DNA from 2 places in the Paenibacillus sp. FSL H3-0302 genome. Region 1 is predicted to be linked to the other one. Evidence: a T-box and tRNA genes for the amino acid it is inferred to sense, from the RefSeq annotation. Region 1 holds a T-box; the other holds one or more tRNA genes.

The links. A T-box is a leader RNA that pairs with one kind of tRNA and senses whether it is charged. The one in region 1 lies ahead of trpS (tryptophan--tRNA ligase), so its partner is inferred to be a tRNA-Trp.
Region 2: it encodes a tRNA-Trp, which carries the amino acid that the T-box ahead of trpS (tryptophan--tRNA ligase) is inferred to sense. The anticodon was not compared.

Annotation. Positions count from the first base shown of each region.
Region 1 covers NZ_CP150284.1:5,841,169-5,848,827, reverse strand. Annotated here, with positions in the region: gene MHH50_RS26015 (M3 family oligoendopeptidase) at 1-246, shown strand, start outside; gene MHH50_RS26010 (hypothetical protein) at 859-1,269, shown strand; gene MHH50_RS26005 (alpha/beta-type small acid-soluble spore protein) at 1,423-1,653, opposite strand; gene MHH50_RS26000 (aldose 1-epimerase) at 1,854-2,828, opposite strand; T-box leader at 2,963-3,202, shown strand; gene trpS (tryptophan--tRNA ligase) at 3,266-4,252, shown strand; gene MHH50_RS25990 (hypothetical protein) at 4,255-4,443, opposite strand; gene MHH50_RS25985 (metal-dependent hydrolase) at 4,549-5,550, opposite strand; gene cyoE (heme o synthase) at 5,783-6,715, shown strand; gene MHH50_RS25975 (SCO family protein) at 6,739-7,356, shown strand; gene MHH50_RS25970 (DNA primase) at 7,452-7,659, opposite strand, start outside.
Region 2 covers NZ_CP150284.1:6,009,454-6,017,112, reverse strand. Annotated here, with positions in the region: rRNA gene MHH50_RS26720 (16S ribosomal RNA) at 1-451, shown strand, start outside; rRNA gene MHH50_RS26715 (23S ribosomal RNA) at 714-3,639, shown strand; tRNA gene MHH50_RS26710 (tRNA-Asn) at 3,700-3,775, shown strand; tRNA gene MHH50_RS26705 (tRNA-Ser) at 3,779-3,871, shown strand; tRNA gene MHH50_RS26700 (tRNA-Glu) at 3,890-3,964, shown strand; tRNA gene MHH50_RS26695 (tRNA-Val) at 4,020-4,095, shown strand; tRNA gene MHH50_RS26690 (tRNA-Met) at 4,113-4,189, shown strand; tRNA gene MHH50_RS26685 (tRNA-Asp) at 4,215-4,292, shown strand; tRNA gene MHH50_RS26680 (tRNA-Phe) at 4,303-4,378, shown strand; tRNA gene MHH50_RS26675 (tRNA-Thr) at 4,407-4,482, shown strand; tRNA gene MHH50_RS26670 (tRNA-Tyr) at 4,488-4,573, shown strand; tRNA gene MHH50_RS26665 (tRNA-Trp) at 4,580-4,653, shown strand; tRNA gene MHH50_RS26660 (tRNA-His) at 4,677-4,752, shown strand; tRNA gene MHH50_RS26655 (tRNA-His) at 4,796-4,871, shown strand; tRNA gene MHH50_RS26650 (tRNA-Gln) at 4,891-4,965, shown strand; tRNA gene MHH50_RS26645 (tRNA-Gly) at 4,972-5,046, shown strand; tRNA gene MHH50_RS26640 (tRNA-Cys) at 5,056-5,129, shown strand; tRNA gene MHH50_RS26635 (tRNA-Leu) at 5,144-5,222, shown strand; gene MHH50_RS26630 (AraC family transcriptional regulator) at 5,359-6,114, opposite strand; gene MHH50_RS26625 (BMP family ABC transporter substrate-binding protein) at 6,442-7,581, shown strand.

The DNA of each region.
Region 1 (7,659 bases):
AATTTCCCGTACACCGTTGGTTATATGTTCAGTACAGGCTTATATCGTCTGGCATTACAAGAGGGAGCTTCCTTTGCAGACAAATACGATAGCTTGTTGCAGGATACCGGCGTGATGACATTGGAGGATTTGGTGCTCAAACATTTGGGTGTAGATCTGACAAAACCGGATTTCTGGCAAGGAGCTACAGATCTGATTGTGGCTGATATCAACGAGTTCTTGGAGATGACAGAGCATTTAGCATGAAATGTCTAAAATAAGACAAATTTCAGTGCGCAAAAAATAACGGAATTTCAGTGTGAACACGCAAAGACCCCGGTTAAGGGGTCTTTTTTTAATGTTTAAATGTCGAAAACTCCCGGTTTATAAAAATTAATATACGAATGATCCATGAATTTTGCGCATTACTAGGGATAATAACCCAATTTTGTAGAATAATGTTGTTTGACGTATTTAAGGGGTCTATAATGAGCCTTGAGCCTTATAAAAGGCTTGCATGGAAGACAAATGAGCTCAGCTCAAAAAGCTTAAGTAAGCGCTTACTAAGCCGATTTGTACGAAGTAAACTCGAAGTAGCTAAGCTCACAAAACGATATAAATCGAACCAGAAACTTGGGAAAAGGGGAAGGAGTGGCGGAGGGGAATTTTGGAACTGTAAGAGCGAGAGCGACTGCCTTTGTCTCCGAATTTCACCCGCTATACGCGTAAGAATTCAAGAAATTTGGAGACAACAGCGGCTGGAAGTCCAAACATTTCCCGCAGTGGCGACGGGCCCTTAGCCCAAATATTTAGGGTTCGATTTATAAGACGAAGTAAACTCAAAGTAGCTAAGCTCACAAAACTTTTAGGAGGAAAGATATGCTTAAGACAGAACAGCTATCATTAGCAAGACAGATGGATTTGGTGTTTAGGGAACTGCAAGAGGAATTGTCAGGACTATCTTCCGGTACGGTATTTGTGCAAATACGAAATAATACCATTGGCAAGTTCGGCATACGTCATCATCCTTTAGCCGGTCGGGGGGGTGGATTCACAGAAGTGAAGGAAGGAATAACGGAGAGCCAGCAGTCTTCTTTTCGTCTAATGGCACTGGAGAGTCTGAAATACAAACGCCGTTGGACTCATGGTGAGATCAGCTATGAGTTCGCTATAAGACAGGGAAAGCTAATCGTAGATGCTACGCTGGAGTCTAATTATAATATGGCGAATCTGATGATTCGATCTCCCCGTAATGCTTACGCCGAGAGTGCTGATCAATTTTTAAGTTAAACGTTTTACATAAAAATTGTTTGCAGCTGGGATTATAGGCTATAAATTAGAAAAACCTCCCACAGCTTCTGGAAGAAGTGTGAGAGGTTTGAAAGCTAGTCGGCAATAGGCTTTTTAAGACCTCTGCCGGATAAAACACTTAAGATAACGATGTTACTGACGACCGGACAGTTGTTGTTCTGCCAGTTGTACTAGACGTTTAGTGATGTAACCTCCCAAAGAACCAGTTTCGCGGGAAGTGTAGTTCCCGTAATAACCGTCAGCTGGGATCGTTACTCCAAGCTCTTGTGCTGCTTCATATTTCAATTGTTGCAACGCTGCATTTGCTTGAGGAACTACAAGGTTATTGGAACGGCTGCTACGACCTTGACCTGCTTGACCCATGTGTGTCACCTCCTTCGCCCGTTGTGAAGATAGTATGAGCGCTAAGAGGCTAATTCATGCATGCTATCGAAAGGTTTTAAGGATGGTAATTATTAGTCGATTAAAAGTAAGGGTAGAAAGCCCAAATAACTAAGCTCGCACAAAAAATCGGCCTTCTCTTACGTAAACGCAAGGGAAGACCGATATAATGTATATCTGCTTTAATTCTCGGGATAGATCATTTCCAGCATAGTGGACAGCTCAAGACTTTGACCTGGTTCTACCTTCAGCAAGCCCGTGAAGGAAGGGTCATCGGAAACGTTAGGAGCATCCGGGAGCCAGGTGTAAGGTTCGATGCACAGAAATTGGTCGGCCGGTCCTTTGGTATACAGGACCCAGTGACGGAAATGATTCTCGTCAGCTGTATAACGAAGACCATAACCATCATCGCGTAATAGCAAGGCTTCTACGGGCTGCTTGTCACCAATACGTAGAGCAGTATCAAAATTAGTTCCCTGGAGGTTGATTCCAGAATTTAGAGAATCTAGATCACCAAGTGGAATTAGATTGCCACTAGGGAGCAATTCATCGTTTAGTTCATAAATGCTGTTTACGGGCAGCTTGAGATTCCAGCGTTCAGGTTCTCCATCGATCATAAACCAGGTGTGATAACCGATCCCAAAGGGAATACGATGATCGCCGAGATTTGTAACCTTTAAAGTCTGGCTGAGCCGGGCATCCTGAAGCCTGAATGTCATTTCGAATTTGAGTGGAATGGGAAATTGCTCCATCCAGTGCGGATCATCTTCAGTAAGGAATTCAGTAGTGACTGCACAACCGTCCTCGTCTTCTTCAATATCGCTGACACACCAGGATTGAGTCCGGTGTAGACCATGGATATGATTGTCACCAGCGGTATTCTGGTCAAATTGATAACTTGTACCCTCGAATTGAAATTTTCCTTTACGAATTCTTCCGGGTGGAATTAAGAGCGGGATGCCAAAATGGTAAGGTTTTTGCATAAAGAAAGCTTGATCGCTTTCATCAGGCCGCCGCAGAATTTCCCGTTGTTCTTTTACATCAAACAATGAAATCACGTTGTTTCCTAGTCGCGGCAAAAGCGTGACTTCCAGTTCGCGGCTGTGCAAAATATAAGTATCATAACCGCCCCACTGCCCTTTGGTCACCTGTTTCATGAGATATGCTCCTTTATCGTAACTGTAATCGAATAGAACATGGATAACCTTATCATAACAGATTTATGCGGAAGTGGTTAAGTGATTTGACAACTTCTCTTTATGGTTCTATGATGAAGGCATTAAATTATGATGAGAATGTGATGACGGGGACAAGTAGACAGGAAATGCACCTTCAGAAAGCCGGTGGTTGATGCGAACCGGTAGGACACTCCTGATGAATGGACCCCTGAGCGCCGCGCTTGAACGGGAGCAAGATGCCCTAGTAGACCGGCCGGATCTTCCCCGTTAACGGAAGACTAAGGCTGTTTCCCTTTGACTATACAAAGGTTAAGCAGCGAATAAGGGTGGCACCACGGTCTCACGTCCCTTGCGGATGAGGCTTTTTTTGCGTTCTCGGAAATCTGAAATCACATCTAACGGAGGTCTATATTATGTTGAAAAAAGTAATGTCAGGCATACAACCGAGCGGTTCTCTAACTTTGGGTAACTATATCGGAGCGCTGAAAAATTTTGTGAAGCTGCAAGACGATCATCAATGTTTCTTTATGGTTGTCGATATGCATGCGATCACCGTTGCTCAAGATCCTGCGGCACTGCGTGAGCAGTCTGAAGCTGTAGCTGCACTCTTTATCGCGGCAGGAATTGATCCTGTGCGTTCGAATGTATATATGCAGTCTCATGTGCCTCAGCATGCGGAATTGGGCTGGATCATGACTACGCTAACGGCAATGGGCGAGCTTGAGCGTATGACACAGTTCAAAGATAAATCATCAGGTAAGGATTCAGTTGGCGCGGGCCTATTCGTATATCCTTCTTTAATGGCAGCAGATATTCTTGTTTATAATGCGGATCTTGTGCCAGTAGGTGAAGATCAGAAGCAGCACTTGGAGTTGACCCGTGATTTAGCTGGCCGATTCAATAACCGTTTTGGCGAATTCTTTACGATTCCTGAACCATATATCCCTGAAGTGGGCGCACGCATTATGTCTCTGGATGATGGCACTAAAAAAATGAGCAAGAGCAGCCCGAATGCAGGCAGCTATATTGCCCTGTTGGATTCGCCGGATGTGATCCGTAAAAAAATCAGCCGCGCAACGACTGATTCTGGACGTGAAGTGATCTTTGATCCGGCTAACAAGCCAGAGATTAGTAACTTGATGAGTATTTACTCGGAATGTTCTGGGATGTCCCTCCAGCAAATAGCCGATCGTTATGAAGGACAAATGTATGGTGGCTTTAAGAAGGATCTTGGGGAAGTGGTTGTATCCACACTTGAGCCTTTGCAACAAAGATATCATGAAATTCGCAGTTCAGGTGCGATCACTGATATTCTTGCTGAAGGTGCTGAACGTGCACGTATTGTTGCAGCTGAGACGTTGAATGGCGTAAAAGAGCGGATGGGCTTTCTGCCAGCTCGTTAATCTTAGTCAGAGCTTAAGCTTTCCTGTTTGCGTCTAATTCTGGCTTTGAGGATAAATCCCCAGCCAATATTCATTACGCAAAGAAAACCAAGCAGAAGTGCCAGCCAGAAGCTATAGCTGATCGCGATTGAAGCGGCAGTGAGAATAAGAATAGAAGAACAAGCGAACCAAAGTGAGAGTCCTTTACCCATTAAGAGCCTTCCTTTCCGTGTCTGCTAAAATGAATCCCGGAGTATTATAAAATACTCCGGGATTTTTTGTGATTATAGAATAGATCTCTCAGTAAGTCTACAGTTTCATCGTAAAGAACCAGGGTCGATGGAAAATCGTTTGTCGAGCTTATCACTGCTAAGCCAGCCTACATAAGTATTTAAAGGTTTATATTGGTTATCCATAACTAATACAGCCACAAAAGGGTATTGTTTGCGGTGTAAATAACGAACGTCTCCCCAGCGCACCATATATCCTGAAGGAAGCTCCTCTACTTCGGCAACCGCATAAGAGGTGAAATATAGAAAGGACTGAATATCTGGATGCGACTTGGATATTTCCACAGCGGGATGATTTGAGCAGACCGCATGTTTGAACCATTCCAGACGGTTGTTCAGTAGCTGCCCAACGTCATAGCTGCCGTCTTTTTTCACTTTAACTACGTTCCAGCGTTTAAGTGAAATTGTAGGGATTACAATATAACGTTCGCCAGCATTATGGTGTATATCTTTAAGCTTGATGTTTCGTGTAAGGCGGGCATGAACAATCGTTCTCCAAATATAATAAAGAATGGTACAGGCATAAAGCGTAATAAATAAAGGTTTGGGCGGCACAATCCCAGTGATCCAGAGTAGAATAGCTGCGATATGGCTGCCAAAAATAAATGGATCGAAAATGTGGATGATATTCCAGGCAATCCATTTCTCAGTGAATGGACGGGCGGCCTGGGTTCCATAGGTGTTAAACAGATCAGAGAAGACGTGCACGCCTACGCCTATGAAACCCCAGAGTGCAACATGGCTTAAAGCTGCCAAATCAGTAAATCCAAACAGAGGCCCTAAGACTAGGGCAATCAGAGCGGGCCACAAAATTAGAAAAGGCAAGGAGTGTGTGATTCCCCGGTGATTACGAATATATATTGCATTGTCCTTCAGTCTTAATGCGGTATCGGCATCAGGAGCTTGTGAGCCTAAAATCGTAGCCAGCATAACGGCTCCGGCCAGTTTAGGGTCAGAAGCAACGACAGGATCTACGAATGAAAGTCCGGCTAACCCTATGCCCATAACTAAATGTGTAGCGGTGTCCATTGGTCAGTTCTCCTTTGTTGTTCGGAAGTACATTATTAATAATTACCCAAATACAGCTTAGGTTATTAACGGGCTGGAAATAAATATTGTCACGTAATTGTCAAATTCATGAACATACTGTGCCATGACTGTCAAAGTCTCCTCGGGTTTGATATGATAAAGTTAACAGCGAAGTCTATTTAGTGCTTCGGCTAGAACGTTAGAAGTTCGTTTAGAAGGAGGATCATTTGGTGTGGATAATCATATAACATTTCAAGCTTCTTCCGATTCTGCAGCTATGTCTGCAAAATCTCCACCGGAAGGTGCAAGTTGGCGTGATTTCATTACCGTAACAAAACCCGGTATTATCCGATCTAACCTCATCGCTGCCTTTGCAGGATATTGGCTGGCTTCAGGTTGGGATGTTCAATACGGCAGATTAGTTCTGACTCTGCTCGGTACAATGCTGGTTATGGCTTCGGCCTGTGTTTTTAATAACTATTTCGACCGTGACCTGGACATGAAGATGGAAAGAACGCGCGATCGGGGGCTTCCTACAGGACGACTGAAACCCAAAACCGTATTGCTGTATGCTATTGGGCTAGGGATTGCGGGCTTGATTGTACTGTTTGCTTTTTCCGGAGTTTTAGCCGGTCTGTTCGGGATTGTAGGGATGTTCGTTTACGTTGTAGTATACACCCTTTGGTTGAAACGGACATCAACATGGAGCACTTCAGTAGGTGCGATCTCTGGAGCTATGCCACCGGTAATTGGCTACGTTGCAGTTACGGGAACAGTTGATCTAGGGGCTTGGCTGATGTTTGCGATGTTGTTTCTGTGGCAACCTCCCCATTTCTGGGCACTCGGGATTAGACGTAAAGAAGAATATAGAGCCGCTGGATTTCCGCTGCTGCCTGTAGTCAAAGGAACACGTCGTACGAAGTTTCAAATGATTCCTTATGTAGCACTGTTGCTGCCTATTCCAGTGTTAATGTACGCCTACGATTATGCAGGCATTTTTTATCTGGTGATTTCAACAGCGCTGTCCCTGGCTTGGTTAATCATAACCTTGATGGGCTTTGCAGCAAAAGATGACGAAGTCTGGGCGAAGAAGAACTTCCTCTTCTCCATTAACTACCTAACGGTAAGTTTGATCGTACTTGTATTGAATACGATTCACGGTTAAGAAGAGGGAGGGTATTATTGTCCGTGCAGACCTTTAAGCGTTATAAATGGACCTGGATTCTACTATTGCTTGCTTTGGTAATGGCTGGTTATCTGGCAGTTAATTCTTTGAATTTAGGAAAAGAAAAACTGCCGGTAATCGGAGAAGTGCAGGACTTTTCACTTGAAAATGTGGATGGAGACCAGATTACTCTGGCTGATACACAAGGTAAGGCACGGCTGGTATACTTTTTTTTCACACAATGTCCGGATGTATGTCCTATAACTACGTTTTTGTTATCTCAGACGCAGAAAATTCTGGTCGACGATGGCAGCTTTGGAAAAGATACGGCGTTCGTCTCCATTTCTTTTGATCCAGAGAATGATACGCGTGAAGCCATTAAAAGCTTTGCGGACCGTTTCCAGGCAGATTATAAGGGTTGGTACTTCTTACGGGGGGATCAGGAAGTCATTCGTAAGCTGGCAACTGATTCTTTTAAAGTACTAATTGCAGGGAATAGTAAAGAAAATTTCGTACATGCCAATCGCATAGCATTGGTTGATCGGGACAATCGTCTCCGTGCATTGTATGACGCAGGGGATACGGATAACATAACGCCTGAATTTCTTGCCGATAGGCTGAATGAATTGGCTCGTGAATAGAACCTAACCGCATAACAGAAACGCCTTTTTCGAATCCCATTTATTGAAGGATAACGAAAAAGGCGTTTTTAATTTCTTAGGCAATATATCGCGAATCAAAAAGGAATGGGTTCAGGGTAAATGATGAACTCTTCCAGACCCGCTTTTTCAAGCTGATTAATATTGTATTCATCTGGAGTGCCTTCCACTCCGGCATAACCCCGGCGTGTATAGATGTGACCAGCATCGGGAAAGGCATCGCGGAGAATCCCGCGTATTTTTTTGCCTGAACTGTCGTTATCCATATAAAGATATACTTCTCCA
Region 2 (7,659 bases), 170 kb from region 1:
CCCGCAACGAGCGCAACCCTTAACTTTAGTTGCCAGCAGGTAATGCTGGGCACTCTAGAGTGACTGCCGGTGACAAACCGGAGGAAGGTGGGGATGACGTCAAATCATCATGCCCCTTATGACCTGGGCTACACACGTACTACAATGGCCGGTACAACGGGAAGCGAAGCCGCGAGGTGGAGCCAATCCCATCAAAGCCGGTCTCAGTTCGGATTGCAGGCTGCAACTCGCCTGCATGAAGTCGGAATTGCTAGTAATCGCGGATCAGCATGCCGCGGTGAATACGTTCCCGGGTCTTGTACACACCGCCCGTCACACCACGAGAGTTTACAACACCCGAAGTCGGTGGGGTAACCCGCAAGGGAGCCAGCCGCCGAAGGTGGGGTAGATGATTGGGGTGAAGTCGTAACAAGGTAGCCGTATCGGAAGGTGCGGCTGGATCACCTCCTTTCTATGGAGAATCGTTCTCTGCAATGAGAACATTCAAATCGGAAGCTAAGCTTCCAAAACTCAGGTTTAGGCCTGTTACTCACTCGTTGCTCAGTTTTGAGAGTTTAAGCTCTCAAGTAAGACTTGATCCTTGAAAACTGGATACCGAAACGAATTTGCGTTTTAGAACATCTTTTAGCAACTTGTGCAAACAAGTAAATGTTATTAGTGAGATGATTCCAAAGAGAATGTCATCGTATGATATTTTCCTGCGGAAAAATCAAGGTTAAGCTAATAAGAGCACACGGAGGATGCCTAGGCGCCAGGAGCCGACGAAGGACGTGGCGAACAACGAAACTGCCTCGGGGAGCTGTAAGCAAGCTTTGATCCGGGGGTGTCCGAATGGGGAAACCCAGCTGTGGTAATTCGCAGTTACTCATTTCTGAATACATAGGAAATGTAGAGGCAGACCAGGGGAACTGAAACATCTAAGTACCCTGAGGAAGAGAAAACAATAGTGATTCCGTCAGTAGCGGCGAGCGAACGCGGAACAGCCTAAACCTAAGAGCTTGCTCTTAGGGGTTGTGGGACGTCTCACATGGAGTTACAAAGGAATATGGTAGGTGAAGAGGTCTGGAAAGGCCCGCGATAGAGGTAAAAGCCCTGTAACCTAAACTGTGTTCTCTCCGAGACGGATCCCGAGTAGTGCGGGGCACGTGAAACCCCGTATGAATCCAGCAGGACCATCTGCTAAGGCTAAATACTACCTGGCGACCGATAGTGAAACAGTACCGTGAGGGAAAGGTGAAAAGCACCCCGGAAGGGGAGTGAAATAGAACCTGAAACCGTGTGCTTACAAAAAGTCAGAGCCCTATTAATGGGTGATGGCGTGCCTTTTGTAGAATGAACCGGCGAGTTACGTTTAACATGCAAGGTTAAGCCGAGAAGGTGGAGCCGCAGCGAAAGCGAGTCTGAATAGGGCGAATTAGTATGTGGACGTAGACCCGAAACCGTGTGATCTACCCCTGTCCAGGGTGAAGGTGCGGTAACACGCACTGGAGGCCCGAACCCACGTACGTTGAAAAGTGCGGGGATGAGGTGGGGGTAGCGGAGAAATTCCAATCGAACTCGGAGATAGCTGGTTCTCCCCGAAATAGCTTTAGGGCTAGCCTCGGTATAAGAGTAGTGGAGGTAGAGCACTGATTGGGTGCGGGGTCCGCAAGGATTACCAAGCTCAGTCAAACTCCGAATGCCATATACTTATTGCCGGGAGTCAGACAGTGAGTGCTAAGATCCATTGTCAAAAGGGAAACAGCCCAGACCATCAGCTAAGGTCCCCAAGTGTGTGTTAAGTGGGAAAGGATGTGGAGTTGCACAGACAACCAGGATGTTGGCTTAGAAGCAGCCACCATTGAAAGAGTGCGTAATAGCTCACTGGTCGAGTGACTCTGCGCCGAAAATGTAACGGGGCTAAACACACCACCGAAGCTATGGCTAGATGCTTTGCATCTGGGGTAGGGGAGCGTTGTGTAGGGGTTGAAGGTGTACTGAAAAGAGCGCTGGACACTACACAAGTGAGAATGCCGGTATGAGTAACGAAAAGATCAGTGAGAATCTGATCCGCCGAAAGCCCAAGGTTTCCTGAGGAAGGCTCGTCCGCTCAGGGTAAGTCGGGACCTAAGGCGAGGCCGAAAGGCGTAGTCGAAGGACAACAGTTTGAAATTACTGTACCACCGTAATCCGCTATGAGCGATGGGGTGACGCAGGAGGGTAGTGACGCGGACTGATGGATGTCCGTCTAAGCAGTGAGGCTGATGTGTAGGCAAATCCGCACATCGATAAGGCTGGGCTGTGATGGGGAGCGAAAATTGTAGTAGCGAAGGTCATGATCTCACACTGCCAAGAAAAGCCTCTAGCCAGGAGAAGGTGCCCGTACCGCAAACCGACACAGGTAGGCGAGAAGAGAATTCTAAGGCGCGCGGAAGAACTCTCGTTAAGGAACTCGGCAAAATGACCCCGTAACTTCGGGAGAAGGGGTGCCCCGGTAGTGTGAATAGCACGAGGGGGCCGCAGTGAAAAGGCCCAAGCGACTGTTTAGCAAAAACACAGGTCTGTGCGAAGCCGCAAGGCGAAGTATACGGGCTGACGCCTGCCCGGTGCTGGAAGGTTAAGGGGAGTGGTTAGGGGTAACCCGAAGCTATGAACCGAAGCCCCAGTAAACGGCGGCCGTAACTATAACGGTCCTAAGGTAGCGAAATTCCTTGTCAGGTAAATTCTGACCCGCACGAATGGCGTAACGACTTGGGCGCTGTCTCAACGAGAGATCCGGTGAAATTTTAATACCTGTGAAGATGCAGGTTACCCGCGACAAGACGGAAAGACCCCATGGAGCTTTACTGCAGCTTGATATTGAATTTGGGTACGATCTGTACAGGATAGGTGGGAGCCGTAGAAATCGGAGCGCAAGCTTCGGTGGAGGCGCCGTTGGGATACCACCCTGATCGTATCTAGGTTCTAACCTAGTACCCTTACCGGGTACGGGGACCGTGTCAGGCGGGCAGTTTGACTGGGGCGGTCGCCTCCTAAAGAGTAACGGAGGCGTTCCAAGGTTCCCTCAGAATGGTTGGAAATCATTCGCAGAGTGCAAAGGCATAAGGGAGCTTGACTGCGAGACCTACAAGTCGAGCAGGGACGAAAGTCGGACTTAGTGATCCGGTGGTACCGCATGGAAGGGCCATCGCTCAACGGATAAAAGCTACCCTGGGGATAACAGGCTTATCTCCCCCAAGAGTCCACATCGACGGGGAGGTTTGGCACCTCGATGTCGGCTCATCGCATCCTGGGGCTGAAGTAGGTCCCAAGGGTTGGGCTGTTCGCCCATTAAAGCGGTACGCGAGCTGGGTTCAGAACGTCGTGAGACAGTTCGGTCCCTATCTGTCGTGGGCGCAGGAAATTTGAGAGGAGCTGTCCTTAGTACGAGAGGACCGGGATGGACGTACCGCTGGTGCACCAGTTGTTCCGCCAGGAGCATGGCTGGGTAGCTACGTACGGACGGGATAAGCGCTGAAAGCATCTAAGCGTGAAGCCCCCCTCAAGATGAGATTTCCCAATTAGTAAGACCCCTTGAAGACGACGAGGTAGATAGGTTGGAGGTGGAAGTGCAGCAATGCATGGAGCTGACCAATACTAATCGGTCGAGGGCTTATCCTATACGTAGAATGCAGATTTGTTTCGGATTCAGTTTTCAGGCATCAAGCCTGGTATGAATATTCCCTGATAGCTCAGTTGGTAGAGCACTCGACTGTTAATCGAGTTGTCACAGGTTCGAGTCCTGTTCGGGGAGCCATATGGAGAGGTGTCCGAGTTTGGCCGAAGGAGCACGATTGGAAATCGTGTAGGCGCCACAAGCGTCTCGAGGGTTCGAATCCCTCTCTCTCCGCCACAAATTTTTAATTAGTATGGCCCGTTGGTCAAGGGGTTAAGACACCTCCCTTTCACGGAGGTAACATGGGTTCGAATCCCATACGGGTCACCAAATTTTTACTTGATTTATCCTAGTGGACTTTGGTACAATAACAATTGTTGTTTATGGAGGCTTAGCTCAGCTGGGAGAGCATCTGCCTTACAAGCAGAGGGTCGGGGGTTCGATCCCCTCAGCCTCCACCATAACACTTTCTTACTGACGCGGGGTGGAGCAGCCCGGTAGCTCGTCGGGCTCATAACCCGAAGGCCGCAGGTTCAAATCCTGCCCCCGCAACCAATTAACTTAAGCAATTATATCTTTTGGAACCGTGGTGTAGTTGGCCTAACATGCCTGCCTGTCACGCAGGAGATCGCGGGTTCGAATCCCGTCGGTTCCGCCATTTTCATCATGGCTCGGTAGCTCAGTCGGTAGAGCAGAGGACTGAAAATCCTCGTGTCGGCGGTTCGATTCCGTCCCGAGCCACCATTTATCATCACAAAAGAATGAGTGCCATGCCGGTGTAGCTCAATTGGTAGAGCAACTGACTTGTAATCAGTAGGTTGGGGGTTCAAGTCCTCTCGCCGGCACCATCCTTGGAGGATTAGCGAAGTGGCCAAACGCATCAGACTGTAAATCTGCTCACGTGAGTGTTCGGTGGTTCGAATCCATCATCCTCCACCAGTTTTTAGGGGCATAGTTTAAAGGTAGAACAACGGTCTCCAAAACCGTTGGTGTGGGTTCAATTCCTGCTGCCCCTGCCAAGTTCTTTCTAAAGTTTAATATGGCGGCCGTGGCGAAGGGGTTAACGCACCGGATTGTGGTTCCGGCATTCGTGGGTTCGAGACCCATCGGCCGCCCCATTTACTTTAAAATGAATAATGGCAACAATATCAACTTAATATGGCGACTGTGGCGAAGGGGTTAACGCACCGGATTGTGGTTCCGGCATTCGTGGGTTCGAGACCCATCAGTCGCCCCATTTTACTTTAAAATGTTATTGGGGATTAGCCAAGCGGTAAGGCAACGGACTTTGACTCCGTCACTCATAGGTTCGAATCCTATATCCCCAGCCATTTTATGCGGACGTGGCTCAGCGGTAGAGCATCGCCTTGCCAAGGCGAGGGTCGCGGGTTCGATTCCCGTCGTCCGCTCCAAGTTTTCATGGCGCCATAGCCAAGTGGTAAGGCAAAGCTCTGCAAAAGCTTTATCCCCAGTTCAAATCTGGGTGGCGCCTCCATTTAGTTCATATGTGCCGGCGTGGCGGAATGGCAGACGCGCTCGACTCAAAATCGAGTGGGAAACCGTGGAGGTTCGAGTCCTCTCGCCGGTATCTTAAAAAGGTTTGTAAGAATGCTTTTATAAGCAATCTTACAAACCTTTTTTCTTTATGTCCTTGGGTTTACAGCAGTAAGCCGTTGAATAGAGAGTTTCTCTATTTCAACGGCTTTTTTTAATCTGATTAGTGATTAACCTGATTGATTATTAATGCGGAATGCTCGCGGGGTAAGACCTATTTCTCGTTTAAACATATTGCAGAATTGGGCATCGTTCACAAAACCTGCAGCAGCAGATACTTCAGAGATTTGCATCTGAGTATGACGTAATAGAGACTTTGCATAATCCAGGCGTTTTAACAGCAAATACCGCAGGGGTGAAGACCCGAAACGTTCTTTAAATAGATGGCGAAAACGATCGTAACTATATCCGGACATTTCTGATAGTGTTTCGACGGACAATTTATGGCGATAATGCTCATTCATATAATTAAGGACATATTGTACTCGATCTTCTGTTGGGGATTGATATCCAGAGGCACTAAGAAGCCTCATAAGATGGACGGTAATCTCGCTCATTTGTAGGTTTAGAAGCTCAGAGAATCCGTCTTGCTTGCGTGTAAACTCTGCTTTCATTCGCAGCAGGATTTGAAGAACGGTCTGATCTTTATCATCTTCATATACGCCGAGCAGATTACTCATATTAGGGTGTTCCGAGTGGAAGCCTACAAATAATACATTTGCATCCTCACGGTGGTGCTCGTCATGTTTATGATTGGGTGGCACAAGCGCGAAAGAAGAGGAGCGAAAATGGTAACTTCGTGGGCCAACATTGGTTGTCCCTACCCCCTGTAAATAATAGACTAGTTCGTAGCATTCATGCTGGTGTGGAGGGATATAAGTATTTAGCTCATGTGTGGCACTTACAATATATAGAACACGATCCATGATGATCCTCCAATACTTATGTTTTAGCCGAATCGTACAAAACAATGACCGAAATCATATAATTATTTTTAATAATATTTGTTATGATCGTATCAATAAATCCGAAAGTTCGCAACCTGACTGGCCATCTCGTTCGGAAATAAAGCGGATTATTAATAATAATGGTATTTTTATTGCTATTTTTGAGCCTAAACGTTAAATTTATTACTTTTAATGATACTTTATTTGGAAAAAAGAGAATTTCCATTTGAACCGTGAATTATACAATGGGTGAAGATGGGATTCTGCGGATTACTAACCAACTAAAATTAGGGGTGGAATAGAGTAATGAATAAAAAAGTTCTTTCTTTGTTGTTATTAATGGTGATGGTTCTGGTCACAGCATGTGGGAATAACACGTCCAATAACGGTTCTTCTGCGAATACTGGATCAAACGCTGCTGAGGGTGGAGAAACAGGTGCAGGGGATAAACTCAAGGTTGTATTGCTGATTCCGGGGACACTTGGGGATAAATCATTTTTTGATTCCGCTAATAACGGCTTGCAAAAGGTTAAGGATGAACTTGGTGCAGAAACAAAGGTTGTTGAAATGGGCGTTGATAAAACGAAATGGGAGCCTACATTTAACGATATCGCTTCCGAGGATTGGGATGTAATTATTTCTGGCGGTTCTGAAATTACAGAGATGTTTAATGCAACGGCAGAATTGTATCCAGACAAAAAATTCATTAATTATGATACCGACATCGATGAAGCACCAGATAACATGTACAACATGTCTTATGCGACAAATGAAGTATCTTTCTTGGCAGGTGCAGTAGCAGCATTAGCTACACAATCGGATATGCCGAATGCTACCCCTGAGAATGTGATTGGGTTTGTGGGCGGTATGGATATTCCGGGGATTAATGCTTTCTTGGTCGGTTACATTCAAGGTGCTCAGTACGTTGATCCTGATGTAAAAGTGGCTGTGTCGTACGCTGGTGATTTTGTTAACCCGGCAAAAGGTAAGGAGCTGTCTCTAATTCAATATAACTCCGGTGTGGATGTTATTTTTAACGTGGCTGGGGGTACAGGTCTTGGGATCTTTGACGCAGCTAAAGAGAAGAAAAAATATGCAATCGGTGTAGACTCCGATCAGGCAATGTTGATTAACGATACAGATAGTGAAAAAGCAAATCTAATCGTTACTTCATCTATTAAAAAGATTGATACGGCTATTCTAGGTGCAGTGAAGAGATTGCAAGAGGGTACGCTAGAAATGGGCAAACGTGATGTAATGAGCTTTGTAGATGATGGTGTAGGTATTGCTGAGAATGATATTTATAAAAATGTATTCCCGGCTGATCTTCAGGCCAAGGTTGAAGAAGTGAAGCAAAAGCTGATCAATAAAGAAATTAAAGTGGATAATGCGATGGGGATGGAAACCGCAGAGGTAGAAGCTATTCGTAACGCAGTTAAGCCTTAAGCTTTAAATCTTAAGATCAGCTCTATAGAGATAAACCTACAGTTGGAGATTCTTCTAGTCAGGGGAATTCCAGCTGTA